3 regions of the Streptomyces sp. CB03238 genome follow, and region 3 is predicted to be linked to each of the others. Evidence: riboswitches for the same ligand, from Rfam matches in the RefSeq annotation. Region 3 holds a riboswitch; each other region holds the start of a gene.
The links. Region 3 has a riboswitch for thiamine pyrophosphate ahead of thiO (glycine oxidase ThiO). Riboswitches for the same ligand answer to the same signal wherever they lie in the genome.
Positions count from the first base shown of each region.

Region 1: linked by a shared signal. The riboswitch ahead of thiC (phosphomethylpyrimidine synthase ThiC) and the one ahead of thiO (glycine oxidase ThiO) in region 3 are both predicted to bind thiamine pyrophosphate.
Region 2: linked by a shared signal. The riboswitch ahead of BKD26_RS28960 (thiamine ABC transporter substrate-binding protein) and the one ahead of thiO (glycine oxidase ThiO) in region 3 are both predicted to bind thiamine pyrophosphate.

Region 1 covers NZ_NBCN01000011.1:46,811-56,974, reverse strand. The annotation lists gene BKD26_RS21340 (cupin domain-containing protein) at 1-297, shown strand, start outside; gene BKD26_RS21335 (DUF5326 family protein) at 442-663, shown strand; gene BKD26_RS21330 (IclR family transcriptional regulator C-terminal domain-containing protein) at 932-1,657, shown strand; gene BKD26_RS21325 (SsgA family sporulation/cell division regulator) at 1,809-2,243, shown strand; gene BKD26_RS21320 (YibE/F family protein) at 2,297-3,631, opposite strand; TPP riboswitch at 3,703-3,837, shown strand; gene thiC (phosphomethylpyrimidine synthase ThiC) at 3,831-5,612, shown strand; gene BKD26_RS21310 (hypothetical protein) at 5,691-6,515, opposite strand; gene BKD26_RS21305 (metallophosphoesterase) at 6,675-7,751, opposite strand; gene BKD26_RS21300 (LacI family DNA-binding transcriptional regulator) at 7,981-9,087, opposite strand; gene hisC (histidinol-phosphate transaminase) at 9,487-10,164, shown strand, end outside.
Region 2 covers NZ_NBCN01000019.1:41,531-51,694, forward strand. The annotation lists gene BKD26_RS28930 (LOG family protein) at 1-1,029, shown strand, start outside; gene BKD26_RS28935 (serine hydrolase domain-containing protein) at 1,136-2,317, shown strand; partial or broken gene BKD26_RS39415 (DNA-binding response regulator) at 2,331-2,408, shown strand; gene BKD26_RS28940 (hypothetical protein) at 2,528-3,442, shown strand; gene BKD26_RS28945 (HAMP domain-containing sensor histidine kinase) at 3,480-4,676, shown strand; gene BKD26_RS28950 (ABC transporter ATP-binding protein) at 4,680-5,696, opposite strand; gene BKD26_RS28955 (iron ABC transporter permease) at 5,698-7,305, opposite strand; gene BKD26_RS28960 (thiamine ABC transporter substrate-binding protein) at 7,341-8,435, opposite strand; TPP riboswitch at 8,513-8,622, opposite strand; gene rlmN (23S rRNA (adenine(2503)-C(2))-methyltransferase RlmN) at 8,652-9,764, opposite strand; gene BKD26_RS28970 (phosphatidate cytidylyltransferase) at 9,913-10,164, opposite strand, start outside.
Region 3 covers NZ_NBCN01000004.1:57,941-68,104, forward strand. The annotation lists gene BKD26_RS07540 (TetR/AcrR family transcriptional regulator) at 1-170, shown strand, start outside; gene BKD26_RS07545 (NAD(P)/FAD-dependent oxidoreductase) at 595-2,115, shown strand; gene BKD26_RS07550 (hypothetical protein) at 2,109-2,897, opposite strand; gene metF (methylenetetrahydrofolate reductase [NAD(P)H]) at 2,949-3,866, opposite strand; gene thiE (thiamine phosphate synthase) at 3,984-4,646, opposite strand; gene BKD26_RS07565 (Rv2175c family DNA-binding protein) at 4,764-5,129, opposite strand; gene BKD26_RS07570 (FAD-dependent oxidoreductase) at 5,192-6,397, opposite strand; gene BKD26_RS07575 (hypothetical protein) at 6,455-6,796, opposite strand; TPP riboswitch at 6,847-6,960, shown strand; gene thiO (glycine oxidase ThiO) at 6,958-8,151, shown strand; gene thiS (sulfur carrier protein ThiS) at 8,148-8,348, shown strand; gene BKD26_RS07590 (thiazole synthase) at 8,352-9,146, shown strand; gene pknB (Stk1 family PASTA domain-containing Ser/Thr kinase) at 9,313-10,164, shown strand, end outside.

The DNA.
Region 1 (10,164 bases), on a different contig from region 3:
GAGCTGGAGGCGGAACGGGCCGCCAATGACGGCGCGTATCTGCAGTTCCTTAGGGAGCGGAACATGTCGGTGGGCCTGTACGCACTCGACGCCGGGGAGCTCGACCCGCAGCAGCCGCACAAGGAGGACGAGGTGTACTTCGTCGTCAGCGGGCGCGCGTCGATCACGGTGGGGATGGAGACGACGCAGGTGGGGCGGGGCAGTGTGGTGTACGTGCCGGCCGGCGTGCCGCACAAGTTCCACCACATCACCGAGGACCTGCGGGTGATGGTCGTCTTCTCTCCTCCGGAGAGCTGACCTCCGGCGACCGGCGGGACCGGGGTTCCCTAGGGGGAGGATCAGGGGAGAGCGAGGGCTGCGGAGCCCCCGTGGCGAGCCGGCGGCACCTAGCATCGAGGGTGCCCAACGGTAGGAAGTGTCACCAGAGATGAGGTCGGGACAATGGCGGCGGTACGGGAAATGCTCGCGGGAATGCCCTGGTGGGTGAAGTGGATCGCCATACCCGTCATTGCCCTGGTGGTCTTCGGGAGCCTGATCGGGACCGTGATCAGTGTGCTGATCGGGCTGCTGTTCAAGGTGCTGGTGTTCGCCGTGCTCGTCGGTGGACTCATTTACGTCGTACGGAAGTTCATGTCCTCCTCGTCATCCCGCGGCGACTGGTGACCTCCATGGATCAACTGTCCGGCCATTCGCCCGGCTGTTAGCCCGGGCGGGGGAACGGCCCTGGCGAAACCTCACCCCGAACGGAGGCTGCCATTAGAGTGGCAAGCCTCCGCTGCCCTTGGAACCAAGGGGTTCACGAACGCCCTACCAGCGGTTTGTACGACTGAATGGGCGAAACGCCTGGGGGTGACCTTTGGCCACGGCACCGCATTCCCCTACCCGTACCCCTACCGCTGCCCCTGCCCCTCCTCCGACTCTGATCGGCTCCGTGCAGCGGGCGCTGAGGCTGCTGGAGGCCGTGGGGTCCCACGCCGACGGGGCCCCCGCCAAGCAGCTGGCGCGTGAGACGGGCCTGCCGCTGCCCACCGCGTACCACCTGCTGCGCACCCTCACGCATGAGGGCTATCTGCGCCGGGAGAACGGTGTGTTCCTCCTCGGCGACGCGGCAGGGCGGCTGGCGGTTGGCGGAGCTCTGCAGAATCGTCGCAGCAAGATCGAGAACTCGCTGGCGCACTGGCGGGACGCGATCGGCGTTCCCGTGTACTGCGCGGCCTACCGCGACGGAGAGATCGAGCTGATCGCCGTCTCGGACACCCCCGCGGCGCCCGCCGTCGACGAGTGGGCCGACTTCCGGGCGACGGGCCATGCCCATGCGATCGGGCAGTGCCTGCTCAGTCAGCTCGACGAGCGGTCCCGCCTGGACCATCTGGACCGCCATCCCGTGCAGCCGATCACCCCGTACACCGTGCGTGACGGGCGGACGCTGCTGGAGCGGCTCAGGGCCACGGAACGGACGCAACCGGTCGTGGAGCGCCAGGAGTACGCGCTGGGTACGGTCTGCGCGGCCATCCCCATCACGGCGGGTTCCACTGCCGTCACGATGGCCATTTCCGTACCGTCCCACCAGGAACACCGGTTGCTGCCTGCGGTCGACCGTCTGCGCGGGGAGGTGGGGAAGCTTTTCAGCTCGTTGGCGTTCTCTATCAGTATCTGAAAACTCACTCCTTGTGATCCTGTAGCGCTTACAGGACGATTGCGCCAAGAGGGCCAGTACGGATCATTCCTGGCCGTTTTTCCAGCCGCTTTTCTTCACCGATCTTCATCAGCTGTTGTTCGCCACTGCTTCATTCACTGCGGGGTACATGATGCGCGAGTCGGTTCAGGCCGAAGTCCTGATGAGCTTCGTCGTCTCCGAGGATCTCTCCTTCAGGATTCCGGTCGAGCTGGGGTACGAGACCAGGGACCCGTTCGCGGTCCGGATGACGTTCCACCTGCCCGGCGATGCGCCTGTCACCTGGGCATTCGGCAGAGAACTGCTCCTGGACGGGATCAACGGGCCCAGCGGTGACGGTGATGTGCACATCACGCCCACCGGACCCGAGGACCTGTCGGACGTGAGTATCCGGCTGCAGGTCGGTGCCGACCGTGCGCTGTTCCGGTCCAGCGCGCCGCCCCTGGTGGCCTTCCTCGACCGCACCGACAAGCTGGTGCCGCTGGGGCAGGAGCGCACGCTCGGTGACTTCGAGGGCCACCTGGAGGAAGCCCTCGGCCGGATCCTCGCCGAGGAGAACGCCGGCTGAGGCCCCACCGGCTGAAGACCGCGGGGCGGGCTGGGGTCGGGGCGGGGGCGCGGCTACTTCTTGCGTCGCCGGCCCCGTCCCCCACCGCGTACCGCCGCCGGTGCATCGGCGCCCGGCCGGTCGGCCGAGACGACCAGGGCGGCCAGCGCGGTGGTCACCGGCACCGAGGCCACCAGTCCGATCGAACCCACCAGGGTCCGTACGATTTCCTCCGCGACCAGTTCGCTGTTGGCGACCGTCCCCACGCTGCTCTGCGCGATCGAGAACAGCAGCAGCAGGGGAAGGGCCGCACCCGCGTACGCGAGCACCAGCGTGTTCACCACCGAGGCGATGTGGTCGCGGCCGATCCGGATACCGGCCCGGTACAGGGCGCGCGGCCCCATCTTCGGGTCCGCCTGGTGCAGCTCCCACACCGCCGACGTCTGGGTGACCGTCACGTCGTCGAGCACACCGAGCGAACCGATGATGACACCGGCCAGCAGCAGACCGGACATGTCGATGTTCGGGTACAGACCATGGATGAGGCCCGTGTTGTCGTCGGTGTTGCCGGTCAGCGAGGCCCAGCCGATGAAGAGTGAGCCGAGCAGGCCGATCAGCAGCAGGGAGATCAGCGTGCCCAGCACGGCCACCGAGGTGCGCGCGGTCAGGCCGTGGCAGCTGTAGAGCGCGATCAGCATGATGGCGCTCGACCCGACCACCGCCACGACCAGCGGGTTCGAGCCCTGCAGGATGGCGGGCAGGATGAACAGGGTCAGCACGGCGAAGCTCACCGCCAGGGCGACCAGCGCCATCACTCCGCGCAGCCGGCCGACGGCCACCACCGCCAGGGCGAAGATCGCGGCGAGCAGCGCCATCGGCACCTTGCGGTTCACATCGGTGACCGAATACTGAAGGTCACGCGGGGCGTCGGGGGCGTACGCCACCACGACTCCCTGGCCTTCCTCCAGTTGGCGGGGGGCGTCCGGCTGGACGATCTCGACGAACCTGCGGCCCTTGTCCTTGCCGGTCGTGACCTCGACCGTCGCCTTCGCGCACTGCCCCTGCTGGGAATTGACCGCCTCGCGACCTTCGGGCGTGGTCGTGTCGCCGGTCGGCGGGACCTGCGCGGCGTTCACGTCCCGGCAGTCCACCTTCTCGACCTGGACCACCGTGCCCTGCTCGGTCTGCCGGTCGAAGCCGACACCCGTGCGCTCGTGCTCAGGGGCGCCGCCCGGCCACAGCACGGCGAGGCCGACGAGCACCGCCGTCGCGAAGGGGATCAGTACCGCGGCGATGACCTTGCGCAGGTGCTTGGAGACGGGCGCGGCGGGGCCGTGGCTGTGGGCATGGCTGTGCGTATGACCATGTGCCTGTCCGGTCGGTTCGGGGGACTGCTGCGAGGAAGTCACCGACCGATCATCGCAAGAACGACGGGGGCCCTCTGTTCAGCGTGGCCGGGATGGCGCTAGCGTGGTGGCACCTTTGCACACGCGGGAGCTCGGAGCACCGGGCTGAGAGGGCGCTGACATCCGTACGACGGGTACGGAAACCGCTGCGTCGACCGCCGAACCTGTTACCGGGTAATGCCGGCGTAGGGAGTAGGTCACGATGACCGTTCAGGACGCACGCACGCCTGCCTCGAACCAGAACGACGAGGCCGGGAAGTCCATCGGATGGCACAAGGGGTACGTCGAGGGCTCACGCCCCGACCTCCGGGTGCCGGTCCGCAAGGTGCACCTCACCAACGGCAAGGACGTGACGCTGTACGACACGTCAGGGCCGTACACCGATCCGAATGTCGAAACCGATGTACGACGCGGCCTGCCGCCGCTGCGGGAGAACTGGATCATCGGCCGCGGCGACACCGAGGAGTACGCGGGCCGCCCGGTCCGCCCAGAGGACGACGGGATCAAGCACACCTCGCCGCGCGGCGGGCTGCGCAACCTCGACGCCGTCTTCCCCGGCCGCCCGCGCCAGCCCCGCCGGGGCCGTGACGGGCAGGCGGTGACGCAGCTCGCGTACGCGCGCCGGGGCGAGATCACGCCGGAGATGGAGTACGTCGCGATCCGCGAGAACGTCTCCCCCGAGGTTGTGCGCGAGGAGATCGCGGCCGGCCGCGCGGTCCTGCCGGCCAACGTCAACCACCCGGAGATCGAGCCGATGATCATCGGCAAGCGGTTCCTGGTGAAGGTCAACGCCAACATCGGCAACTCGGCGGTCACCTCCTCCATCGAGGAGGAGGTGGAGAAGATGACCTGGGCCACCCGCTGGGGCGCCGACACGGTCATGGACCTCTCCACCGGCCGCAACATCCACACCACCCGCGAATGGGTGCTGCGCAACTCGCCCGTGCCGATCGGTACCGTGCCGCTCTACCAGGCCCTGGAGAAGGTCGACGGCAAGGCCGAGGAGCTGACCTGGGAGATCTACAAGGACACCGTCATCGAGCAGGCCGAGCAGGGCGTCGACTACATGACGGTCCACGCGGGTGTGCTGCTGCGGTACGTGCCGCTGACGGCCCGCCGCAAGACCGGCATCGTCTCGCGCGGTGGTTCGATCATGGCCGCGTGGTGCCTGGCGCACCACAAGGAGTCGTTCCTGTACGAGAACTTCGAGGAGCTCTGCGAGATCCTCGCCGCGTACGACGTGACGTACTCGCTCGGCGACGGCCTGCGCCCCGGCTCGATCGCGGACGCCAACGACGAGGCGCAGTTCGCGGAGCTGCGTACGCTCGGCGAGCTGAACCAGATCGCCAAGCGGCACAACGTACAGACGATGATCGAGGGCCCGGGTCATGTCCCGATGCACAAGATCAAGGAGAACATCGACCTCCAGCAGGAGATCTGCGAGGAGGCGCCGTTCTACACGCTCGGCCCGCTGACCACCGATGTGGCCCCGGCCTACGACCACATCACCTCCGGTATCGGCGCGGCGATGATCGCCTGGTGGGGCACCGCGATGCTCTGCTACGTCACGCCCAAGGAGCACCTGGGCCTGCCCAACCGGGACGATGTGAAGACCGGCGTCATCACCTACAAGATCGCCGCGCATGCCGCGGACCTCGCCAAGGGGCACCCGGGCGCCCAGGAGTGGGACGACGCCCTGTCGGACGCCCGGTTCGAGTTCCGGTGGGAGGACCAGTTCAACCTGGCCCTCGACCCGGACACGGCACGGGAGTTCCACGACGAGACGCTGCCCGCCGAGCCGGCCAAGACCGCGCACTTCTGCTCCATGTGCGGGCCGAAGTTCTGCTCGATGAAGATCTCACAGGACATCCGGCGTGAGCACGGCGGTGACCTGAAGGAGACGGAGATCGAGGCCGGAATGGCGGAGAAGTCGAAGGAGTTCGCCGCGGCCGGCAATCGGGTCTATCTGCCGCTGGCGGACTGACCTCCGTCGTCTCGGAGAGCCTGTTTCACGTGAAACATCTGTTCGTTTCACGTGAAACAGGCCCTCCTGGGCAGTCGCTCAGTCCGGTTGGTGCTCCGGTCCGCCGAAGTCGGGACTGGTGAAGTCCGGGCTGGTGAACGTCGGGCGGGAGCCCGCACCGCCTTCGCTGGGGCTGGAGAAGTCCGGCCCGCTGTAGCCCACCTTCGGGATCCGGCCGACATGGCGCGGAGGCACCCCTGAGAGGGGGTCCGCGCTGGGGTCGGCCAGCGCGTCCCGCAGGAACGGCAGGATCCCCCGCTCCAGCAGGGCGTGCCGCCATGCCTCCCTGGCGCGGGCGACCTCCTCGGGCAGCTCACCTCCCGGCTCCTGGGCCGATACCTGCGTGGAGCTGTTGCGCAGCGCCGTGATCAGCAGACCGATCGCGGCGGCAAGGATGCCGGCCGCCGTCACGGCCCCGAAGAACCAGCCGGCCGCGAGCAACGAATCGGCGAAGGCGGGAGCCGGGTCGAGCGCCTTCAGGACATAGCCCACCAGCAGGAAGATGACCGCGGCCGTGCCGGCCAGCACCGGTGCCAGCACGGTGACGATGACACCGACCCCGGCGCCGGGGCCCGCGTCGGTCTCGTCACCGGCCGGGGCCAGGACGGACTGGATGGCGGACACTCCGGCGGGTGTGCGTGACTCCTCACGCACCTTGACGAAGTGGTCGTACTCCGCGGCGGCGGCCGCGGAGATCAGCGCAGTGGCGTTCAGGGCCATGGTGCGCAGCTGCTCGGTGTTGAGCCGCTGCCCGATCCCGGCGAGATCCGGACGGTCGTGCGCGGTGCGCAGCGCGTCGTCGAGGATGCGCTCGTACTCGGAGCGGTCCTCGGTCAGCAGGTGCGGAGCGCTGGTCATGTGCATCCCCCGATGCTCCGTAGGGCCTGTTTGCCCGCGTAGAACGGGCAGTCGGGCAGAAACGGAGGAGAGTCTGCTACGGAAATACCGATGGTAGAGCGGTTACGGCAAGGGGTGACAGAGGATTTCCGGAAATCGCCTGGCCCGACTGCGCTGCGTCATGGCTCAGTTGGGCAGCGGGAGTTGGACGACCAGCAGCTTTCCGGCCATGGTCACACCGCCGTCCATGGCGATCGCGAGCCCGTCCGCGTACACGTGCGGTCCTTCCACCGTCGGGCCCGTACCGTCCTCGCCGTCCTCCGAGCCCACTTCGCCCAGGAGATACGGAATGGGGCTGTGGCCATGGACGATGCGCCGACCGCCGTAGGCGGCCAGCAGTTCCTGTACGGCGGTGGCGCCGCCCTCGTCCCGGAACGCGAAGCGCTTGGTGAGCTTGCGGAACAGGTCCCAGCACTCGTCGGCGTCGTTGCGGGTCAGGATCTCGTGGACGGTGTCGTTGACGTCCTCGATCGTGGAGCCGTACTCCAGGTAGGCGGTGGTGTCGGAGTGCACCAGCAGGTGCCCGTCCTCCTCCACCACGGCGTCGAGCCGGGACATCCACTGGAGGTGGACGTCCTGGAGGCGGTCCATGTCGCTCTTCTGGCCGCCGTTGAGCAGCCAGGCCGCCTGGAACGTGGCCGTGCCCGCACCGGAGTTGACGGGCGTGTCCGCGAACCGCTTGGCGCCGATCAGCAGGAGCTCATGATTGCCCATCAGGGCCTTGCAGTAACCGCCGGCTGCGGCGGCCTCGGCGGAGAGCCGCATGACGAGGTCGATGACGCCGATGCCGTCGGGACCGCGGTCGGTGAAGTCGCCGAGGAACCACAGCCGGGCGTTGCCCGCCGCCCAGTGTCCCTCGGCGTCGATGAGGCCCTGGTGGCGCAGGGCGGCGAGGAGCTCGTCGAGGTACCCGTGGACGTCGCCCACCACGTACAGCGGACCGGGGCCGTTCTCGGCAGCGGGCGCCGGAGCTGTGGCCGGGGCCTGTTCCGGGGCGACGGACACCTGGACGGTGTCGCCGCGGTTGATCACCGGGAGGTCGCGCTCGGTCGGCGTGTACCCCTCCGGGAGCTCACTCTCGGGGAACGCGTTGCCCGGGTGAGCGGCATGACCCTGCACGGGCACCTGGGCATACGGCGGTACGCGGAAGTCGCGCAACGTCGCCGTCCGCACCACGGGTCCCTGACCGGCCCCCTGAGTCATCGACCCCTCCACCACCGTCGCGACGCCCTACACCTGGCGGACCGGCCTGGTCGGGGCGGTCCGCGGTGTCGTCCGCCCATCATAGGAATGAGCCCTGTGCTGTGTGACGCACCAGGGGTGGTGAATCCGGGTGCACCCCGGGTTCACCGGCCGATTCGCCCCAATTGAGGAGGTCTGGACGTGGTCCGGGCCGATGGGCGAGCCGGGTCTCCCCGGGGGCGTCCGCCGGTCATTCCTGTGAGGGGGACCGGGGTGGGCTGACGGTCGTCCGCGGCGAGCGTCGCTGGGAGGACGTCCGGACGATCAGCTCGGTCGGTATCACCTGCTCGACGGGACGGTCGGTTTCGATGCCCTCGATGGCGTCGATGAGCAGCTGGACGACCGCTGTGCCGATCCGGCGGGGCTTGAGCGAGAGCGTGGTGATGGGCGGTTCGGTGGCGGCGTAGACGGTGGACTCACTGCAGCAGACCAGCAGCAGATCGTCCGGTACGCGCAGCCCGTAGCGGCGCGCCGCTGCCAGCAGGTCCGTGCCGTTGGGGTCGAACAGCCCGTACACGGCGTCGGGCCGGTCGGGCCGGGCCAGCAGCCGGTCGGCGGCCACGGCCCCGGCGCAGGGGTCGTGGGCGGGGTAGGCCTCGTAGACCGGGTCCTGCCCGACGCGCTCGCACCAGTTGAGGTACGCGGTGGTGGACAGACGGGTGTAGGTGTCGGTGGTGGTGCCGGTGAGCAGGCCGATCCGGCGGGCGCCAGCGGCGGCGAGATGGTCGAGCAGGTCGAGGACGGCGGCTTCGTGGTCGTTGTCGACCCAGGCGGTGACCGGGAGGGTGCCGGCCGGGCGGCCGTCGGAGACGACCGGCAGGCCCTGGCGGACGAGCTCGGTGACGACCGGGTCGTGGTCGGAGGGGTCGATGACGACGGTGCCGTCGAGCGCGACGTTCGACCAGACGTCATGGCGTGAGGTGGCGGGCAGAATGACCAGGGCGTAGCCGCGGGCGAGCGCGGCGGAGGTGGCGGCCCTGGCCATCTCGGCGAAGTATGCGAATTCGGTGAAGGTGAAAGGTTCATCCCCGTAGGTCGTCACGGTCAGGCCGATGAGGCCGGACTTGCCGGTACGGAGCGTGCGGGCCGCGGCGGACGGGCGGTAGCCCAGCCGGTCGGCGACCTCGCGGACGTGGCGGCGGGTGGCGTCCGGGAGCCGGCCCTTGCCGTTGAGCGCATCGGAGACAGTCGTGATGGAGACCCCGGCTGCGGCGGCCACGTCCCGGATGCCCGCTCGCCCTTGCCGGCTTCCCCGGGTCTGTGCCCGGCTCACCTGGTGCTTCCCTGCTGCTGTCATGGCGAGCCGATAGTAGGGCGAGGCCGGGCGGTTGGGCCGTTCGCATATTCACTCGTTGACAGGCACGTTTCTGCACGGTCGCCACCCCCTAATGGCCTTGGAATTCAAGGTAGTTGGAGGGTTTTTCTTGGTGCCGCGAGTTGTCGGCGCATATGAGCCTGCCAAATGGACGATGTTTCGATGAGGTCTCAACTCACCTCTACGGGGGATGCGCGCCACGGCGCGAGCCACCGGCGCGCGGTGTAGGAGGGAGCGCTCCCCCCTGTGGTCGCGCCGGTGGCGCGGTGGGGCGTGGTGGGGCGCGGGGTGGTTCAGCGCACGAAACTGGCCATTCGCAGCGCGGCGGAATCCTCATATGGTGAGCAGTATTGGTGGTACGTACGGTCGAGGAGGACCAGAGTGAGCGAGACGAGCCCGAAGCTGCGCGCCGTGCTGGACGGCATCCCCACCTACAAGCCGGGCAAGCCCGCCGCGGCCGAGGGGCCGGTCGCGTACAAGCTGTCCTCCAACGAGAACCCGTACCCGCCGCTGCCCGGCGTCATGGAGAGCGCGATGGCCGCCGCGGCCGGCTTCAACCGCTACCCGGACATGGCCTGCACCGGCCTGATGAACGAGCTCGCCGAGCGTTTCGGGGTGCCCGTGACGCACCTGGCCACCGGTACGGGCTCGGTGGGCGTGGCCCAGCAGCTGGTCCAGTCCACCGCCGGCCCCGGCGACGAGGTCATCTACGCGTGGCGGTCCTTCGAGGCGTACCCGATCATCACGCAGGTCAGCGGTGCGACGCCGGTGCAGGTGCCGCTCACCCCCGGTGACGTCCACGACCTGGACGCGATGGCCGACGCGATCACCGACCGGACGCGGCTGATCTTCGTCTGCAACCCCAACAACCCGACCGGCACGGTGGTGCGCCGGGCGGAACTGGAGCGGTTCCTGGACCGGGTGCCGTCCGATGTGCTGGTCGTGCTCGACGAGGCGTACCGCGAGTTCATCAGGGACGTCGAGGTGCCGGACGGCGTGAAGATCTACCGCGAGCGCCCCAACGTGGCAGTGCTGCGTACGTTCTCCAAGGCGTACGGG
Region 2 (10,164 bases), on a different contig from region 3:
GGCCACCGCCTCCAGTCGGTCGACCTGACGGAGCGTACGGCTCTGCTGCTCTCCCTCCCGACGGCCGGCGCCGTCTTCCTCGGCTGCCCCATGGAGCCGGACGCGGCCGCGAAGGTGCGGGCCGACGGGGCGCTCGTCTTCCCGCCCGTACCGGATGTGCCGTTCGATCCGTACCGGGGGCTGCTCTACTCGCCCGAGGAGCTGTTCGCGGGCCTCGCCGAGCACGGCTACGAGCGGACGCCGGACGCGCTCACGTACGCCTGGTTCCAGCGCACCAAGGCCGACGGCGACATCTTCGCGTCGATGCTGCGGGCCGTGCACGACGACGCGGTCTCCGACGCGCTGGACGAGCACCTCGCCGGGGCCCGCGTGGTCGGCGTGATGGGCGGGCACGCCATGGCGCGCGGCACGGACGCGTACGCCGGTGCCGCCCGCCTCGGCCGGAGTCTCGCCCGCGCCGGGCTGACCGTCGCGACGGGCGGCGGGCCCGGCGCCATGGAGGCGGCCAACCTGGGCGCGTACGCCGCGCCCCATGACGACGCCATGCTGGAGGAGGCGCTGCTGCTGCTCGGCAAGGAGCCGTCGTTCGCGCCGTCCGTGGGCGACTGGGCGCGGGCGGCGTTCGAGGTGCGGTCCCGCTGGCCGGGGGGCGGCGATTCGGTCGGCATCCCCACCTGGTTCTACGGCCACGAGCCGCCGAACGCGTTCGCCTCCCACACGGCGAAGTACTTCGCGAACGCCACCTGCGAGGACGGTCTGCTGGCCCGCTGCAACGCGGGCGTGGTCTTCCTCCCGGGCGCCGCCGGCACCGTCCAGGAGATCTTCGACAACGCGACCCCCAACTACTACGAGTCGCGTGGCGGTCCGACCCCCATGGTCCTGGTCAACCGCACCCACTGGACCGAGCACCTGCCCGCCTGGCCGCTGCTACAGGCCCTGGCCGAGGGCCGCTCCATGGAGCCGCGTATCGCCCTGGTGGACAGCGTGGACGAGGCCCCGGAGGCGCTGCGGCGGCTGGGCGCCAGGTAACGCCGAATGGCCCACCGGGCGGGCGCTGTTGCGGGGGTCGCCGGATGCTGGGGCCTGAGCGACCCGGCGGGGCCGGGCGCCAGCGACTTCCAGGAGGTACGCCGATATGCGTGCAGCGCCCGCACGACCCTTCCGCACCCGACGGAGACTGACCGCCGCCCTCGTCGCGGCGGGGGCCTGCGCCGCCGGCCTGATCGCCGGACCGGCGCAGGCCGAGGGGCAGCGCCCGGACAGCCGCGACCGCGAGCTGCACAAGGCGCTGGAGGAGCTGGTGGGGCCCCCGGACGGGCCTCCCGGAGCCATCGCCCTGCTGCAGCGGGGCCGGGACGTGAAGGTCTACCGGGCCGGTGTGGCCGACGCGGACTCGGGACGGCCACCGCGCCCCGGTGACCACATGCGCGTGGCCAGCATCGCCAAGGCGTACAGCGGAGCCGTCGCGCTGCGGCTCGTGGACCGTGGGAAGCTCCGGCTCGACGACACGATCGGCAAGCGGCTGCCGCATCTGCCCAAGGCCTGGCACAAGGTGACGCTGCGCCACCTGCTCCAGCACACCAGCGGGTTGCCGGACTTCACGGAGGACCCGGATTTCCAGGAGGCGGTGGCGGCCGACCCGCGCCGCGAAGTGGACCCGCACACGCTGCTGGACTTCGTCGCCGACAAGCCCCTCCTCTTCAAGCCGGGCTCACGCTACCGGTACGACAACTCCGACAACATCGCGGTGGCCCTGATGGCGGAGGCGGCGACGGGCCGTCCGTACGAGGAGCTGCTGCGCCAGCTCGTCCACCGGCCGCTGGGCCTGCGCAACACCAGCCTGCCGCGGTGGCACCTGCTTCCCCGCCCTTACCTCCACGGCTACGAGTTCGAGCCGGAAGGGCCGCTGGAGGACGTCAGTACCGCCTTCAGCGCGTCGCTCTTCTGGGCCTCCGGCGGCGTCGTCTCCACCCCGAACGACCTGAACGTCTTCATGCGCGCCTACGCGGGCGGCCGGCTGCTGTCGAAGGAGACCCGCGAGCAGCAGACGAAGTGGATCAACGGCTCCTCCGTGAACCCCGGCCCCGGCCGCAACCAGGCCGGTCTCGCCCTGTTCAAGTACACGACCCGCTGCGGTGTGGTCTACGGCCACACGGGCACCATCCCGGGCTACACCCAGCTCGCCGCCGCCACGCCCGACGGCAAGCGCTCCCTGACGTTCACCCTGAACACCCAGGTGAGCCCGCAGACGCCGGAACTCCTGGCACGGATGCGCGAGGTCCAGGAGGACTTCGTCTGCGAGCTGCTCCGTCACTGAGGTGGGCGACGAAGTGCCGATGCTGACCACCCTCGATCTCGACGAGTACGTGTACGACGCCCTCGCGGCGGGCGCGAGCGGCTTCCTGCTCTGAAGGACGCGACCTTCCCGGTCGCGACTCGTCGGCACCTGCCTGACAGAGGCAACGTCCGGGCCCGTTCTCTCGTCTGTCAGACGTAAGTCACCCGACCGACGAAACGGAGCCCGGACGTGCTCATAGGACTGTTGACGGCCGTCGTGGCCTCGATCTGCTACGGCACGGGCTCGGTCCTCCAGGCCGTCGGGTCGCGCAAGTCCGCCCGCCGTGAGGCGGCGGCCGGCCTGGTGACGCAGCACGGCGGGCCGTCCCTGTCGTCGACGGCCAAGGCGGCGATGACGTGGGAGTTCATCGTCGGTACGGTCCTGGACTTCGTCGGTTTCGGGCTGGGCGCGCTGGCCGCGCGCATGCTGCCGCTGTTCCTGTCCCAGACAGTGATCAGCGCGAACCTGGTGGTCACCGCCGTACTGAGTGTGCGGCTGCTCGGCATCCGGCTGACCCGCGCCGAGTGGACGTCGATCGGTGTGGTGTGTTCGGCGCTGGTGCTGCTGGCCACGGCGGCGGGCCCGGAGGGCAGCGGGCACACCCCGATCGCCACGCACTGGTGGCTGCTGGCCGTGTCGCTGCTGCTGATGGTGGGCGGGACGGTCGTGGTGCGGCTGCTGGGCGCGCGGGCGGCGATCCTGGCCGGTCTGCTGTCCGGGCTCGGCTTCGGCGCGCTGGGGGTCGGCGTACGCGTACTGAACGGCATCGACCCGTTCGACCTGGGCGCGCTGCTGTCCGACCCGGCGCTGTACGCGATCCTCGTCGCCGGAGTCGGCGGGATGTACCTGCACACGGTGGCGCTCCAGATCGGCTCGGTGAACGGGGCCACGGCGGCGCTGGTGGTGGGCGAGACGGTGCTGCCGGGCATGATCGGCGTGTGGTGGCTGGGGGACGCGTCACGGCCGGGGTTCGCGTGGCTGGCCGTGGTGGGGTTCGTCCTTGCGGTGGCGGGCGCGGTCGCGGTGGCGTGGTTCGGCGAGCCGGAGGGCGGCGAGCCCGGCCGGGCGGAGGAAGAGCCCAGGGAACTCGCCCGCATCGGCTGATCGGCGCCCTCGTAGACTCCCGGCAGGGAGATGAGACATGGGGCTACGGCTCAAGATAGGTGCCACGATCACCGCGACCGCCGCGCTCGCCGCGCTCGTGACGGGTGTCCAGGTACCGCGGCTGATGGAGGACCGGGCCCGGGACCAGGCGATGGAACGGCTCGGTATCGCCGAGCGCGGCTACCGGGAGGACGGGCAGGCCCGCTTCGGGGCCAAGGTCAACCCGCCCAACCTGCCCGACGAGCTGCGCCGCACCGTCCTGAACGGCCGGCGCGCCACCTATGTGCAGGCGTACGGGGAGCGCCGCCAGATCTGGGCGGCCACCAGCGTCGGTGACGACATCCTGGCGCTGAAGCAGTTCGAGGACCCGCTGTCGGACCAGCTCCAGGCCGGCATGTTCCGGGCGGGTGTCGTGGGTACGGCGGTGGCCACCCTGATCGGCCTGCTGCTCGCCACCCGGCTGGGCCGGCGGCTGCGGCTGTCGGCGCGGCGGGCCGAGCAGATCACCGGCGGTGATCTGGACGCCCGGCTCCCCCAGTCGGGGCGGGACGAGATCACCACCCTCACCCGGGCGGTGAACACCATGGCGGACGCGCTGGCGGAGCGGCTGCGCGCGGAGCGCGAGGTGACGGCGAACATCGCGCACGAGCTGCGTACGCCCGTCGCCGGGCTGGTCGCGGCGGCCGGGCTGCTCCCGGACGGCAGGGCCGAGTCGATGGTGAAGGAGCGGGTCGCGCGGATGCGGGACCTGATGGAGGACGTCCTGGAGGTGGCCCGCCTGGACAACGGTGGCGAGGAGGCCGACGTACGGCTGGTGGAGCTGGGGACGCTCGCCCGCCGGGCGGTACGCGCGGTCGAACACACCGAGGTGCGCCTTGACATCGTTGCCGACGCACTGCTGGAGACGGACGCGCGGCGCGTGGAGCGGGTCCTGACGAACCTGGTCAGCAACGCCTTGCGGCACGGTGCCGAACCGGTCGTGGTGGAGGTCGAGGGCGGGGTCGTCCGGGTCCGCGACCGGGGCGCCGGTTTCCCCGAGCACCTGCTGGCGCACGGGCCGCGCCGGTTCCAGACCAGCGCGGTCGGCAAGGGGCTGGGCCTGGGCCTGACGATCGCCGCGGGCCAAGCGCGGGTGCTGGACGCCCGTCTGACGTTCACCAACCCGGAGGGCGGCGGCGCCTGCGCCGTGCTGGACCTGTCGGGAGCCGTCCGCGACGAACCGGCCGGGGGCTGACGCTCAGCCGAGCACCACGACCTCGTCCGCCGCGAACGTCACGCCCACCACCGCCCCCTCCTCGGGCGCGTCGCGCAGCGCGCACTCGGCCTCCAGGAGGGGCCCGGTCTCCGGCCGGAGCCGTACCGCCACATGGTGCCCCCTAAACGTCCGCCCCTCGACCGTGCACCGCAGCCCGCCGGCCGGGTCGCCGAGCCGCACCCCCGCCGGCCGCACCAGCACCTGAACCGCCCCCTGGGCGGAGCCGGCCGGCACGGGGACCTTGCCCCACACGGTGTCGGCCGCCTCGCCGGTCACCGTCGCCGCGACCACGTTGTCGAAGCCCAGGAAACGGGCGACGAACTCCGACGCCGGGCGCCGCCACACCTCCAGCGGCGTACCGCTCTGCGCGATGCGCCCGTCGCGCATGACCACCACCCGGTCGGCGAGCGCGAAGGCCTCGCCCTGGTCGTGCGTGACGGCGAGCACCGTCGTACCGAGCCGCCCGAACAGCTGCCGCAGCTCGACCACGAGCCGCTCGCGCAGCCCCCGGTCGAGCTGGCCGAGCGGTTCGTCGAGCATCAGCAGCCGGGGGCGGGGCGCCAGCGCCCGCGCGAGGGCGACGCGCTGCTGCTCGCCGCCGGACAGGGCGGCCACGGCCCGCCGTTCGGCGCCCGGCAGCCCGACGAGGTCCAGCAACTCGGCGACGCGGACAGCCTGTTCCTTCCGCGACGCGCCGCGCATGCGCAGCCCGAAGGCCACGTTCCCGCCGACGTCCCGCTGCGGGAACAGCTGGTGGTCCTGGAACATGAGCCCGACGCCGCGCCGGTGCACGGGCACGCCCGCCTGGTCGGCGCCGTCGAGCAGCACACGGCCCGCGTCCACGTCCTGGAGCCCGGCCACGACCCGCAACAGGGTCGACTTGCCGCTGCCGCTCGGCCCGAGCACGCACACGATCTCGTGGTCGGCGACGTCCAGCGACACCTCGTCGACCGCGACGCGCGATCCGAAGCGTACGGCCACACCGTCAAGACGCAGCATGTCAGAACTCCCCGGAGCGTTCGGTGGTACGGATACGTTCGAGCAGCAGCAGGGCCACCGCGCACACCACCATCAGGATCGTCGAAAGGGCCATGGCCTGGCCGTAGTTGAGCTCACCGGGCCGGCCGAGGAGCCGGGCGACGGCGACCGGGAGGGTGGGGTTGTCGGGGCGGGCGATGAACACGGTCGCCCCGAACTCGCCCAGCGACACGGCGAACGCGAACCCGGCGGCCACCAGCAGCGCCCGCCGCACCAGCGGCAGGTCCACCTCCCGCCACACCCGCCACGGCGACGCGCCCAGCACGGCCGCAGCCTCGCGCAGCCGCGCGTCCACCGCGCGCAGCACGGGCAGCATGGTCCGTATGACGAAGGGGACGCCGACCAGGGCCTGGGCGAGCGGCACCAGGATCCACGAGGAGCGCAGGTCCAGCGGCGGCTCGTCCAGCGCGATCAGGAACCCGAAGCCGACGGTCACGGCGGACACGCCGAGCGGCAGCATCAGCAGCGCGTCGAAGCCGCGCACGATGCGCCCGGCGCGCCGGGTCAGCGCGGCGGCGGCGAGCCCGCCGATCAGGAGCGCGATCCCGGTCGCGGCGAGCGCGTACTCCAGAGAGTTCCCGATCGCCTCCAGGGGCGGCACCAGGAACGTCCCGCCGCCCGCGTCCACGTCCTGGAGCGCCCGGTAGTAGCCGAGCCCCCCGTCGAAGGACCGCTCGACGAGCACCCCGAGCGGCAGCAGGAGCAGCAGCACCACGGTCAGCAGCACGCCACCGAGCAGCCCCCACTGCCCGGCCCCGCGCGGTCTGCGACCGGTCTGCGCCGCGTCGACGAGCTTCAGCGCGGTCTCCCGCCTCCGTACGGTCCGGGCGTGCACGGCGAGGATCGCCCCGACGGCGGCGAACTGCACCAGCGTCAGCACCGCCGCCGTCGGCAGGTCGAGCAGCTGCGCGGTCTGCCGGTAGATCTCCGCCTCCAGCGTGCGGTACGCGGGCCCGCCGAGGATCTGGACGATGCCGAAGGAGGTGTACGTGAAGAGGAACACCATCAGCGCGGCGGCGGCCACGGCGGGCGCGAGCGCCGACAGCGTCACCCGCCGCCACGCCCCGAAGCGGGAGGCACCCAGCACCCGGGCGGCCTCCTCCTGGCGCGGGTCCAGCTGTGCCCACAGGCCGCCGACCGTCCGGACGACGACCGCGTAGTTGAAGAAGACGTGCGCGAGGAGGATCGCCCACACCGTGGTGTCCATCCGTACGCCCCACAGCTCGTCGAGCAGCCCGCCCCGCCCGAGCAGGGCGAGGAACGCGGTGCCGACGACGACGGTCGGCAGGACGAACGGCACGGTGACGACCGCCCGCAGCAGCCCCTTGCCGGGGAAGTCGAAGCGGGCGAAGACGTACGCCCCGGGCAGCGCGATCAGCAGAGTGAGCGCGGTGGAGGCGAGCGCCTGCCAGGTGGTGAACCAGAGCACGTCCAGGATGTCCGGGCGGCCGAGCACGTCGCCGAGCCGCCCGAACTGCCAGCCACCGTCGTCCGTCTTCAGCCCGCGCCCGACGATCGCGGCGACCGGGTAGGCGAAGAAGACGGCGAAGAACGCCACGGGCAGGGCCATGAGCCCCGCCCGCAGCGCGCCGCCTTTGAGGCCGGCTACTTCAGGACGAGCGAGGACCACGACTGGATCCACTGGTCACGGTTCTTGGCGATCTTCTCGGGGGCGACGGTGTGCGGCTTGTCGACCTCGGCGCCGTGCTTGGTGAACAGCTCCGGCAGCTTCGCGTCCTTCGCCACCGGGTTCACGAACATCTGCAGCGGCATGTCCTCCTGGAACTTCTTGCTGATCAGGAAGTCGATGAGGGCCTTGCCGCCGTCGGGGTTCTTCGCGCCGGTCAGCAGCCCGGCGAACTCGGTCTGCTGGAAGCACGTCCCGGTGGAGACGCCGGTCGGCGCCTCGGCCGGCTGCGGCTCGGAGTACAGCACCTCGACGGGCGGGCTGGAGGCGTACGACACGACGAGCGGCCGGTCGCCCTTGGCCTTCTTGCCGCCGGCGGAGCCGGAGAACTCCTGGTTGTAGGCGAGCTCCCAGCTGTCGACGACCTTGACGCCGTTGGCCTTCAGCTTCTTCCAGTAGTCCTGCCAGCCGTCGTCGCCGTACTGGGCGGCCGTCCCGAGCAGGAACCCGAGGCCGGGCGAGGACCGCTCCGGGTTCTCCACGACGAGGAGGTTCTTGTACGCGGGCTTGGCGAGGTCGTCGAAGGTCTGCGGCGGCGCGAGCTTCTTGTCCGCGAAGTACTTCTTGTCGTAGTTGACGCAGATCTCGCCGGTGTCGACGGGCGTGACGCGGTGCTTGTCCTTGTCGAGCTGTACGGCGTCGGGGACCCGGTCCAGGCCCTTGGCCTCGTACGGCTCGAACAGCCCGTTGTCGAGCGCGCGGGACAGCAGCGTGTTGTCGACGCCGAAGAAGACGTCGCCCTGCGGGGCGCCCTTGGTGAGGATGGCCTTGTTGACGGCCTCGCCGGCGTCGCCGCTCTTGAGGACCTTGACGGTGTAGCCGGTCTGCTTGGTGAACTCCTTCAGGACGGCCGGGGAGGCGTTGAAGGAGTCGTGGCTGACGAGCGTCACGGTCTTCGGCTTCGTACCGCCGTCACCGGCGTCCTTGCCGGACTCGCTGCCGCAGGCGGTGAGCGTCGTGACGCCCAGCGCGGCGGCGACGGCGCCGACCGCGATCTTCTTGGTGGTGCTCACTGAGATTCCTCCTGGGTGTGACCAGGAAGAGACGCGGCCCTGCCCACCCCCTTATGAAAGTAGGCAGGGCGCAACAGCTTGAGTAACGACCGAACTTCCTACCCAGAATGACCTGGGCGAGGTTCAGAGGGTCTGCGGCCTGACGGTGCCGCACTCTCAGCGCTGTGGCGCTCCCCTGTCGGAATATGCAGGTGTGTTCGAGCTCAGACTACAAGCTCACCGTTCCGAGGCCGCGAGCTGTCCACAGGCCCCGTCGATCTCCTGCCCGCGCGTGTCACGGACGGTGACCGGTACCCCGTGCGAGGCGATCGCCTCGACGAACGCCTTCTCGTCCTCCGGGCGGGACGCCGTCCACTTCGACCCCGGCGTCGGGTTGAGCGGGATCAGGTTGACGTGGACGCGCTTGCCCTTGAGGAGGCGGCCGAGGAGGTCGCCCCGCCATGCCTGGTCGTTGATGTCCCGGATGAGGGCGTACTCGATCGAGACGCGGCGGCCGGACTTCTCCGCGTACTCCCAGGCGGCGTCCAGCACCTCCCGGACCTTCCAGCGCGTGTTCACGGGTACGAGGGTGTCGCGCAGCTCGTCGTCGGGGGCGTGCAGCGAGACGGCGAGGCGGCACTTGAAGCCCTCGTCCGCGAAGCGGAGCATGGCCGGGACGAGGCCGACCGTCGAGACGGTGATCCCGCGCTGCGACAGCCCGAGCCCGTCCGGCTCGGGGTCGGTGAGCCGCCTGATCGCTCCCACGACCCGCTTGTAGTTCGCCAGCGGCTCCCCCATGCCCATGAAGACGATGTTGGAGAGCCGTGCGGGCCCGCCGGGCACTTCCCCGTCCCGCAGCGCCCGCATGCCGTCGACGATCTGGTGCACGATCTCGGCGGTCGACAGGTTCCGGTCGAGCCCGGCTTGGCCGGTGGCGCAGAACGGGCAGTTCATGCCGCAGCCGGCCTGCGACGAGATGCACATCGTGACGCGGTCGGGGTACCGCATGAGGACGGACTCGACGAGGGTCCCGTCGTGCAGTCGCCACAGGGTCTTACGGGTGGTGTCGTCGTCGCACGAGATGTGCCGTACGACGGACATCAGGTCGGGCAGCAGCTCGGCCGCCAGCTTCTCGCGGGACGCGGCGGGGATGTCCGTCCACTCGGCCGGGTCGTGCGCGTACCGCGCGAAGTAGTGCTGGGACAGCTGCTTGGCGCGGAACGGCTTCTCACCGATCGCGGCGACGGCCTCCTTGCGCTCGGCGGGCGTGAGGTCGGCGAGGTGCCGCGGCGGCTTCGTGGCTCCGCGCGGGGCGACGAAGGTGAGCTCTCCCGGTGCGGGGCGTGGCATGACCTGGTACTCCTCAGTAAAGACGAGGCCGCGGTACGTGAGCCGGGAGACCTCACCGGATGATCCCCGCGCGCGTGCGTGGGCCGCGGGGCCGAAAGGGCCCGCCGCGACTGTGCGACGAGCCCTTCCAGGGTAACCGGATGCCGGTTCAGCCCGTTCCGACGAAGACCACCAGCAGCAGCCACACCACCGGAGCCGTCGGCAGCAAGGAATCCAGCCGGTCCATGATGCCGCCGTGGCCCGGGAGCAGCGTGCCCATGTCCTTGATGCCCAGGTCCCGCTTGATCATCGACTCGCCGAGGTCGCCCAGCGTGGCGCTGGCCGCGACGGCGAGGCCCAGGAGCAGGCCCTGCCACCAGGTGCCGTCGTCGATGGCGAACTCCATGCACAGCGCGCCCGC
Region 3 (10,164 bases):
GCAGCGGCGAGCTGAGCGACGAGATCGACATCCCGCTGACCGCGGCCGCGCTGGTCGGGATGGTGCTGGTGGCGGCGCTGGACTGGCAGGCGTTCCAGCGTGAGCGCTCCATCGACGACGTCCACGCGGCCCTGTCCCGGCTGCTGCACGGGCGCGTGAGCGGCCGCTAGGGGACCGCGTACACGGGCACGGAAACAGCCGGTCCGCCGAGGCTCGATCCCCCCGAGCCTCGACGGACCGGCGTCATTCCCCCGTGTCCCCCCGTATCCCCCGATCCCCCGTGGTCCCCCGTGCGTTCCCCCTGGTGGGAGAGCCCTGACCCCCGTGTGTTCCCCCGTCGGTCCCGGGCCCTCCGTTGTGCACCCCCGTTCCGGCAGGTGCGCGGTGCCGGTTCCGCCGCCCCGTGTCGGCGGTGTCGGCGCCGCGCCCCTTCCGTGGTCCCCACTCTTCCGTCCGGGGCGGTCGGGGCCCATCCGCGTACCTACTCATCTCGCGCTCTAGGTACGCGTACTCAGAGGTCCGCGTTCATGCCCACGGGCGCGTGCGTCCGGCCTCCCGGCGGGATTGTCAGTGGGGCCGGATAGGGTCCCTGACATGGCACGGATCGTGGTGATCGGCGCGGGGATGGGCGCCATGGCGGCAGCGGCCCGGCTGGCTGTGGCGGGCCACCGGGTGACGGTGTACGAGCGCGCGGAGACGTACGGAGGCGCGGTCGGCCGGTTCGAGCGCGACGGCTTCGCCTTCGACACCGGCCCCGGGCTGCTGCACCTGCCCGCCGTGTACCGGGACCTGTTCGTCAAGACGGGCAAGGAGCCGCTGGAGCAGTGTGTCCGGCTGACCCAGGTCGACCCGGCGAGCCGGCACGTCTTCGCCGACGGTACGGCCGTGTCGCTGCCGAACGCCTCCAGAGCCGGTGTCGTCTCGGCGCTGGACGCGGCGCTCGGCGCGGGCGCGGGGACACGGTGGGGCGAGTTCCTGAACCGGGCGCGGGACGCCTGGGACCGCTCACGCAGGCCGCTGCTGGAGGAGCCGCTGCCGGCCGACGTGACACGGTTCGCGCGCGACCCCTACCCGGCGCTGAGGACCGGCCTGCTGCGCCGCTCGGCGACCACGCTCGCCGAGGTGGGGCGGCGGGAGCTGCGCGACCCGCGGCTGGCGGCGCTGCTGGAGAGCCACGCCCTGGCGTACGGCTTCGATCCGGCGACCGCCCCCGCTGCCGCCGCCGTGCTGCCGTACATGGAGCAGACCTTCGGGAGCTGGTACGTGAGCGGTGGCATCCGGGCGCTGGCGGACGCCGTGTACGAGCGCTGCCTCGAGCGGAAGGTGGAGTTCGTCCTCGGTACCGAGGTGACCGGTGTGGTGGCCGAGGACGGCCGGGTGGCCGGGGTTGAGCTGGCCGGCCGGGAGGTGGTCGAGGCCGACCACGTGGTCGCGGGCGCACCACTGCCCGCGCTGTACCGGGACCAGGTCCTGGAGTGGGACGGCCAGGAGGAGTGGCCGCGCCACCAGCAGGGTGTGCGGACGGGCCGGGTCACCGTGTGCCTGGCGCTGCGCGGCGCACGGGAGGCGGACGCCGTCCACCGTACGGTGGTGCACTCCGCCGGCCGGGAGGAGGAGCTGGACGCCCTCGCGCGCGGGCGGCTGTGCGACCGGCCCACGGTCGTGGTGCTGCGCCCCGGCGACGAGCGGCTGCGCCCGGACGCGGACCACGAGTCGGTGACAGTCACCGCGACCGTCCCGGCGGGCGGCGCATGGGCGTCGGAGAACCTGTGGGGCGCCGATCGGACGGCGGCCGTGGCCGTGGAGGCGTTCGCCGACCGGATGGTGGAGGCCGCGGCGGCGGCCGTGCCGGGCCTGCGGGAGCGGCTGCTGTGGCGGGTGGTGCGCACCCCGGCCGACACGTTCCGGGACACGGGCGTGTTCCAGGTGCCGGGTCCGGCGCTGGCGGGTGCGCGCGGCTCGCTGCTGCCCGCGGCGAACGCCGCGCCCTTGGGCGGGTTGTACTTCGCCGGAGGGTGGGCCCATCCGGGCGGCGGGCTGGCGCATGCCGGGATGTCGGGGGCGCTGGTGGCCGGGCTGATCGTGGAGGGCGCGGACTTCCGCGGCTCTCAGTAACGGTACGGGTCGCCCTGGCCCTGGCCCGGGTCGTAGCCGTACGGCGGCTGCTGCGGGGCCTGGTGCTCCGCGTCGCGCTGCTGCGGCACCCATACGCCGCCGGGCGGGGTTTCCATGCCGTACTGGGGGGCGTAGGGGTCGGCGTACTGCTGCTGCTCGCCGTAGCCGCTGTTGTCGTACGGGGCGGTGCCGATGTACGGGTCGGAGTACGCGGCGTAACTCTGCTGCCCGGCGGTGCCGTAGTCGTACGTGGCCGTGGCGTAGGTGCCCTGCTGGTCGTACCCGGTGGCGGCGTAGGTGTCGAAGCCGCCGTCGTACGAGGCCGTCTGGGCGGTCGGCGCGGGCTGGTTGTAGACCGCGTACTGCCCGGTCTCGTCCGGCAGCGGCTCCGGGGCGTAGACCGCCGTGGTCTCGGCGGCCGTCGGCTCCTGCTGCTCATAGGCGAGGTTCGAGACCTCCAGGGTCGGCCCGGCGGCGCCGGCCGACCGGGCCCCGTTCCCGGCCTTGCGGCGGCGGCTGGCCCCGGGGCGGCCGCCGAGCGCCCACCCGGTGGAGAAGCCGCGCCGGAAGGAGAGCGTGACGTACGTCTGGCCGATCGCGAAGGCGATGGCGCCCGCCGCGATCACGGGGACCGAGGGCAGCAGCACACCGAGGACCACGCCCAGGAACCCGGCGAAGGCGAGCAGCCGCCAGCGCAGCCGTGCCTTGTACTGCAGGAGCACTTCACCGAGCAGCCACAACGCGACGACACCGAACGCGATGTAGAGGACCGTCCAGCCCATGCCCGCCCCTCTCGTACGGCCCCCGCCACGGGACGTGGCGGGTACGGCCGGTCAGGACTGCTCGTGCAGTCCGAGATTCTCGTAGATCTCGAGCGTTGCCGTGGAGTTGTTGAGCGTAATGAAGTGCAGTCCGGGGACACCCTCGGAGAGCAGCCGCGCGCAGAACTCCGTCGCGTACTCGATGCCAATGGAGCGTACAGCGGCCGGATCGTCCTTGACGGCGAGGATCCGTTCTTTCAGCTCCGGCGGGAAGTGGGCGTTGCTGAGCTGAGCGAACCGTTCGATCTGCTTGACGCTGGTGACCGGCATGATCTCCGGGATGATCGGCGTATCGCAGCCCTTGGCCGCGGCCCGGTCGCGCAGCCGCAGATAGTCCTCGGGGAAGAAGAACATCTGGGTGATCGCGTAGTCCGCGCCCGCCCGGCACTTGTCCACGAAGTGCCGGATGTCCGTGTCCCAGTCGGCGGAGCGCGGGTGCATCTCGGGAAAGGCCGCGACACCGACGCAGAAGTCACCGGACTCCTTGATCAGCCGCACCAGGTCGGCGGCGTATCGCACGCCCTGGGGGTGCGGGACCCACTCGCCCATCGGGTCACCGGGCGGATCGCCCCGGACGGCGAGGATGTTCCTGATGTCGGCGTCGGCGTACTGGCCGATCATGTTGCGCAGCTCGGCGATGGTGTGGTTGACGGCGGTGAGGTGCGCGACTGGGGTGAGCGTGGTGTCGGCGGCGATCTCCTGGGTGGCCTTGACCGTCCCGGCCCTCGTGGAACCGCCGGCTCCGTACGTCACGGAGACGAAGCTGGGAGCGACGGCTTCTACCCGGCGCAGCGCGTTCCAGAGGTTCCGCTCGCCCTTCTCTGTTTTGGGCGCCCAGAACTCGAAGGAGTACGTCGTCTTGCCGGTCGCGAGCAGATCGCGCACCGTTCGTGCGCGATCTGTCCTGGTGGAAGGTGTGCCAAGGGCCATACGGGCAGGTTAGCCACGGGTCGGGCGTCACCCAACCAGAGCAGGGTAATTTGTCGCTTTTGCCGGGTTGTTGTCCACGCCTTGGACACTCGTGGACAGGGTGGACCGTGCGCGCGCCTACGCCGAGCGCTCGCCGGCCCGCTCGCGGACCCGCTTCGCCAGCGCCGCCGTGGCCGCCGCCGGGTCGTCGGCCTCGGTGATCGCCCGGACGACGACGATCCGGCGGGCGCCGGCGTCCAGCACCTCGTCCAGGTTGCCCGCGTCGATGCCGCCGATGGCGAACCACGGACGCTCCTGGTGCAGCGCCGCCGCGTACCGCACGAGGTCCAGCCCGGGCGCGTACCGCCCCGGCTTGGTGGGCGTCGGCCAGCACGGGCCGGTGCAGAAGTAGTCCACGCCCGGCTCGGCGACCGCCGCGTCCACCTCCGCCTCCGCGTGCGTGGAGCGGCCTATCAGCACGTTGTCGCCCAGGATGGCGCGGGCGGCCGGCACGGGCAGGTCGCCCTGGCCCAGGTGCAGCACACCGGAGCCGATGGCGTGCGCGACGTCGGCCCGGTCGTTCACCGCCAGCAGCTTGCCGTGCCGACGGCAGGCGTCGGCGAACACCGCCAGGTGCTCCAGCTCCTCGCCGGCCTCCATGCCCTTGTCACGCAGCTGCACGATGTCCACGCCGGAGGCCAGCACCGCGTCGAGGAACTCGGGCAGGTCGCCCTGGCGCTTGCGGGCGTTGGTGCAGAGGTAGAGCCGGGCGTCGGCCAGCTGGGCGCGTGCGGTGGACATGAGGTGATCCCCCCGTTGGTGCGGCGGCGTACGGGCGCGGGAGGGCTTCCCCCGGCCCGCACACCGCCTGGTGTCGGTGTTCCGCCCGGCGTACGCCGCCGGGCGCTTACCAGGACGTCAGACGGCGAGCGCCTGGGCGCGGCGCTTCACCTCCGTGCCGCGATTCTCGCTGAGCGCCTGCGCGGGCGTGCCCGGCAGGGTCGGGTCGGGGGTGAAGAGCCACTCCAGCATCTCTTCGTCGGTGAAGCCGTCGTCCTTCAGGAGCGTCAGGGTCCCGGCGAGACCCTTGACCACCTTGCCGTCCTTGATGAAGGCGGCAGGCACCTGGAGCGCCCGGTTCTCACCACGGCGCACGGCGATCAGCTGGCCCTCCTTGACCAGCTGCCGCACGCGCGTCACCTCGACATCGAGCATTTCCGCGATGTCGGGCAGGTGGAGCCAGGCGGGGACGAGAGCATCGATCTTTGCGTCAATCTCGGTCACGGGACTAGCGTGCCATCCCGCACTGACAGTCGGTAGCCGGGCTACGCCGGACCGGCCCCCCGCTACCCCCGAGCGGCGGACTTCAGTGGGACGGACGGGTCCGCGACGAGCCCCGGATCGAGCGGCGCACCGGACTCGATGAGCTTGCGCCCCTGCGCCAGGTCGCGGGGGCGGCCGATGGCCAGCAGCGCCACCAGGGCGTCCCCGCGCAGCCACGCCACCGACCAGGCCGCGCCGGCCGGGTCGCCGCGCCACACCATCGCGTCGGCGGCCGGGTGATGCCCCGCGTACTGCACGAACCGCCCGAACTGCTCGGACCAGAAGTACGGCACCGGGTCGTACGGCCGCGGAGCCTCGCCGACGATGGCGGCGGCCACCGTGCGCGGGCCCTGGAGGGCGTTGTCCCAGTGGTGCACCAGCAGTCGCTCGCCGTAGCGGGCCGAGGGGAAGGAGGCGCAGTCGCCCACGGCGTACACATCGGGCGCGGACGTGCGCAGGTGGTCGTCGGCGACGATCGCACCCTCCGGGCCGAGCGCGACGCCGGAGCCGGCCAGCCAGGCGGTGGCGGGCCTGGCACCGATCCCGACGACCACGGCCCCGGCGGGCAGCAGGCGCCCGTCCTCCAGGGCGACCTCGCCCGGTTCGACGTGCCCCACGCGCGCGTGCGTCAGGAGCTTGGCGCCGCTCTCCTCGTACCACTCGGCCATCGGGGCGGCGACCTCGGCGGGCAGCGCGCCGGCGAGCGGGCGGGCGGCGGCCTCCACGACGGTGACCGCGCAGCCGGCCTCCAGCGCGGCCGTGGTGAACTCGGCGCCGATCCAGCCGGCGCCGACGACCACCACGTCGTGCTTCTCCGCCAGGACGGGGCGCAGCCGCTCGGCGTCGTCGAGGGTGCGCAGCAGGTGGACACCGCGTACGCCCTCCGAGCCGGGCAGCGCGATGGGCTGGGCGCCGGTGGCGACGACCAGGACGTCGTACGGGACCGGCCCGGCCTCGGTGTCCACCTCGCGTGCGCCGGGGCGCAGGGCGGTGACCTCGACGCCCAGGCGCAGCTCGATGCCGAGCGCCTCGAAGTCCACGTCGAAGGCCGACCCCTCCGCCGTCCCCAGCAGCACCGCCTTGGACAACGGGGGCCTGTCGTACGGCTGGTGCGGCTCGGCCCCGATCAGCAGCACGGGGCCGGTGAAGCCCTGCTCGCGCAGCGCCACGGCCGTCTGCACACCCGCCATACCGGCGCCGACGATGACGACGCGCCGCTCTGCTTCCATCCGCTCGTTCACCCGCCCACCTTATTCAGCTGACCAAACGTCAGGAAGGGAGAGCCGTCAGGAAGGGAGTTGCTCCACCACACTGGTGCCACTGCCCTCCTGGGACTCCCATTCCCAGGTCTCCTCCAGCCGGACGCGCCCGTCGTCCAGTTCCACCACCGTGGAGACGCAGTGCCCCGACGCCGTCCGTCCGTCGCGCTTCAGCTGGACATACCGGAAGTCGAGACGATCTCCCGCACGGGTCCCGACGAGATGCCCGCGCACCACGTCACCGCCCGCGTACTCGGCCCAGACGCGGCCATCCTCCTCGTGGTACGTGAACCGGGTCGCCGTACCGACCTGACCGGGCGCCTGGTCGGCCACCGGGGAGAGGACCAGACCGTCGAGCGACCGCGCCACGGTGAAGCTCCCTTACTGCGGGTTGCGGGGTGGGGTTAGTCTGGCCACCGTAGAGCACTCGCGGGAGCCCGGACGCACTGGGCTGAGAGGGAGGCTGGGACGGCCTCCGACCGTACGAACCTGATCCGGGTCATGCCGGCGAAGGGAGGGGCTGGACGCCCATGCATCCACGTACGTCAGACGTCCTCGTCGTCGGGGGCGGAATCATCGGCCTGGTCACGGCCTGGCGGGCGGCGCAGCGCGGTCTGAGCGCCGCCGTCGTCGACCCCGAGCCGGGCGGCGGGGCCGCGCAGGTCGCGGCGGGCATGCTCGCCGCGGTCACCGAGCTCCACTACGGCGAGGAGACCCTCCTCGGGCTCAACCTGGAGTCGGCACGCCGCTATCCGGACTTCGTCGCCGAACTCCAGGAGGCGGCCGGAGGCGTGGCCGGCGGCATGGACGTCGGCTACCGCGCCTGCGGCACGCTCGCCGTCGCCCTGGACGCCGACGACCGCGCCCACCTGCGGGAGCTGCACGCGCTCCAGCACCGCTCGGGCCTGGAATCGGAGTGGCTGACCGGCCGCGAATGCCGCCGCCTGGAGCCCATGCTGGCGCCCGGCGTACGCGGCGGGCTGCGGGTGGACGGCGACCACCAGGTCGATCCGCGGCGCCTGGCGGCGGCTCTGGTGGCCGCGTGCGAGCGGGCCGGGGTGGTGGTCCACCGCGCCTGGGCGGAGCGGCTGGTGGTGGTACGGGACCGGGCGGGCGGGGTGCTCCTGAAGGACGGCACGGAGCTTGCCGCCGACCAGGTGGTCCTGGCGGCGGGCAGCCTGAGCGGCCGGTTCGGCGGCGTACCCGACGCGGTGCTGCCGCCGGTACGGCCGGTCAAGGGGCAGGTGCTGCGGCTGTCCGTGCCCCGCGCGTACGCGCCTTTCCTGAGCCGTACGGTCCGGGCGGTCGTGCGCGGCAGCCACGTGTACCTGGTGCCGCGCGAGAACGGCGAGCTGGTCGTCGGCGCGACGAGCGAGGAGCTGGGCTGGGACACCACGGTCACGGCGGGCGGGGTGTACGAGCTGCTGCGCGACGCGCACGAGCTGGTGCCCGGCATCACCGAGCTGCCCCTGACCGAGACCCGCGCGGGGCTGCGGCCCGCCTCCCCCGACAACGCGCCGCTGCTCGGCCCCACCGCGCTGCCCGGCCTGCACCTGGCGACGGGGCACTACCGCAACGGGGTGCTGCTGACACCCGTCACCGGGGACGTGATGGCCACCGTGCTGACCACCGGACAGCTCCCGGAGGAGGCCCGCGCCTTCACCCCGGCCCGTTTCCCCTCCCCCGCCCCCTCCCCGTCCCTCTCTCCGGTTGGAGTGTCATGAACGTCTCCGTCAACGGCGAGGCCCGACGGCTCGCCGGCCCGACCACTCTCGACGCCCTGGTCGCCACCCTCACCTCGGCACCGTCCGGGGTCGCCGCCGCCGTCAACGAGACCGTCGTCCCGCGCAGCCAGTGGTCCGGGACCCTCCTCGACGAGGGCGACCGGGTCGAGGTCCTCACCGCGGTCCAGGGGGGCTGAGCCATGGCCGACGACCGTCTCACCATCGCCGGGACCACCTTCGACTCCCGGCTGATCATGGGTACGGGCGGGGCGCCCAGCCTCGACGTACTGGAACGCTCCCTGGCCGCCAGCGGCACGGAGCTGACGACCGTGGCGATGCGCCGCCTCGACCCGACCGTGCGGGGCTCCGTCCTGTCCGTCCTCGACAGGCTCGGCATCCGGGTCCTGCCGAACACGGCCGGCTGCTTCACCGCGGGCGAGGCCGTGCTGACGGCCCGCCTCGCGCGGGAGGCGCTCGGTACGGACTGGATCAAGCTGGAGGTCGTCGCGGACGAGCGGACGCTGCTGCCCGACCCCATCGAGCTGCTCGACGCCGCCGAGACGCTGGTCGACGACGGTTTCACCGTCCTGCCGTACACCAACGACGACCCCGTGCTGGCGCGCAAGCTGGAGGACGTCGGCTGCGCGGCGGTCATGCCGCTGGGCTCGCCCATCGGCTCCGGCCTCGGCATCCGCAACCCGCACAACTTCCAGCTGATCGTGGAGCACGCGCGCGTGCCGGTGATCCTGGACGCGGGCGCGGGCACGGCGTCCGACGCGGCGCTGGCGATGGAGCTGGGGTGCGCGGCCGTGATGCTCGCGTCGGCGGTGACGCGGGCCCAGGAGCCGGTCCTGATGGCGGAGGCGATGCGCCACGCGGTGGAGGCGGGCCGCCTGGCCCACCGGGCGGGCCGCATCCCGCGCCGGCACTTCGCGGAGGCCTCGTCCCCGGTGGAGGGCCGGGCGGCGCTGGACCCGGAGCGGCCGGCGTTCTGACCGGCCGGCGTTCTCACCGGTCGGTGTTCTGACCGGCCGGCGTTCTCACCGGTCGGTGTTCTGACCGGCCGTGGGGCGCCGCCGGGTGTTACAGGTCGGCTGCAGTCCAGGCCGGGGCGGGTACGGGGCGGCGGGGCTGTCGGTGGGGGCTCGTAAACTCGGGCGGGTGGATACGACCCTGCACGACCCCCTCGTCGGCCAGCTGCTGGACGGCCGCTACCGGGTCGACGCGCGCATCGCCGTCGGTGGCATGGCCACCGTCTACCGGGCCCTCGACACCCGGCTCGACCGGGTGCTCGCCCTGAAGGTGATGCACCCGGCCCTCGCGACCGACGCGACGTTCGTGGAGCGGTTCATCCGCGAGGCCAAGTCCGTGGCGCGCCTGTCGCACCCCAATGTGGTCGGCGTCTTCGACCAGGGCGCCGACGGGGCGTACGTCTATCTGGCGATGGAGTACGTGGCCGGCTGCACGCTCCGCGACGTGCTGCGCGAGCGCGGCGCGCTCCAGCCCCGGGCGGCGCTCGACATCCTGGAGCCGGTGCTCGCCGCGCTGGGCGCCGCGCACCGGGCCGGGTTCGTCCACCGGGACATGAAGCCCGAGAACGTCCTGATAGGGGACGACGGCCGGGTCAAGGTCGCCGACTTCGGGCTCGTCCGGGCCGTCGGCGCGGCCACCAGCACCACCGGCTCGGTCCTGGGCACCGTGTCGTACCTGGCGCCCGAGCAGATCGAGCACGGCACCGCCGACACCCGCGCGGACGTGTACGCCTGCGGTGTCGTCCTGTACGAGATGCTGACCGGCGCCAAGCCGCACGCGGGCGACACGCCCGCCCAAGTCCTCTACCAGCATCTGAACGCGGACGTCCCGCCGCCCTCCGCCACCGTCCCCGGCCTCGCCGTCGACCTGGACGAGCTGGTGGCGAGCGCCACCGCCCGCAACCCCGACGTACGCCCGCCCGACGCGGTGGCGCTCCTCGCCCAGGCCCGTGAGGCCCGCGCCGCGCTCGGCGACGACCAG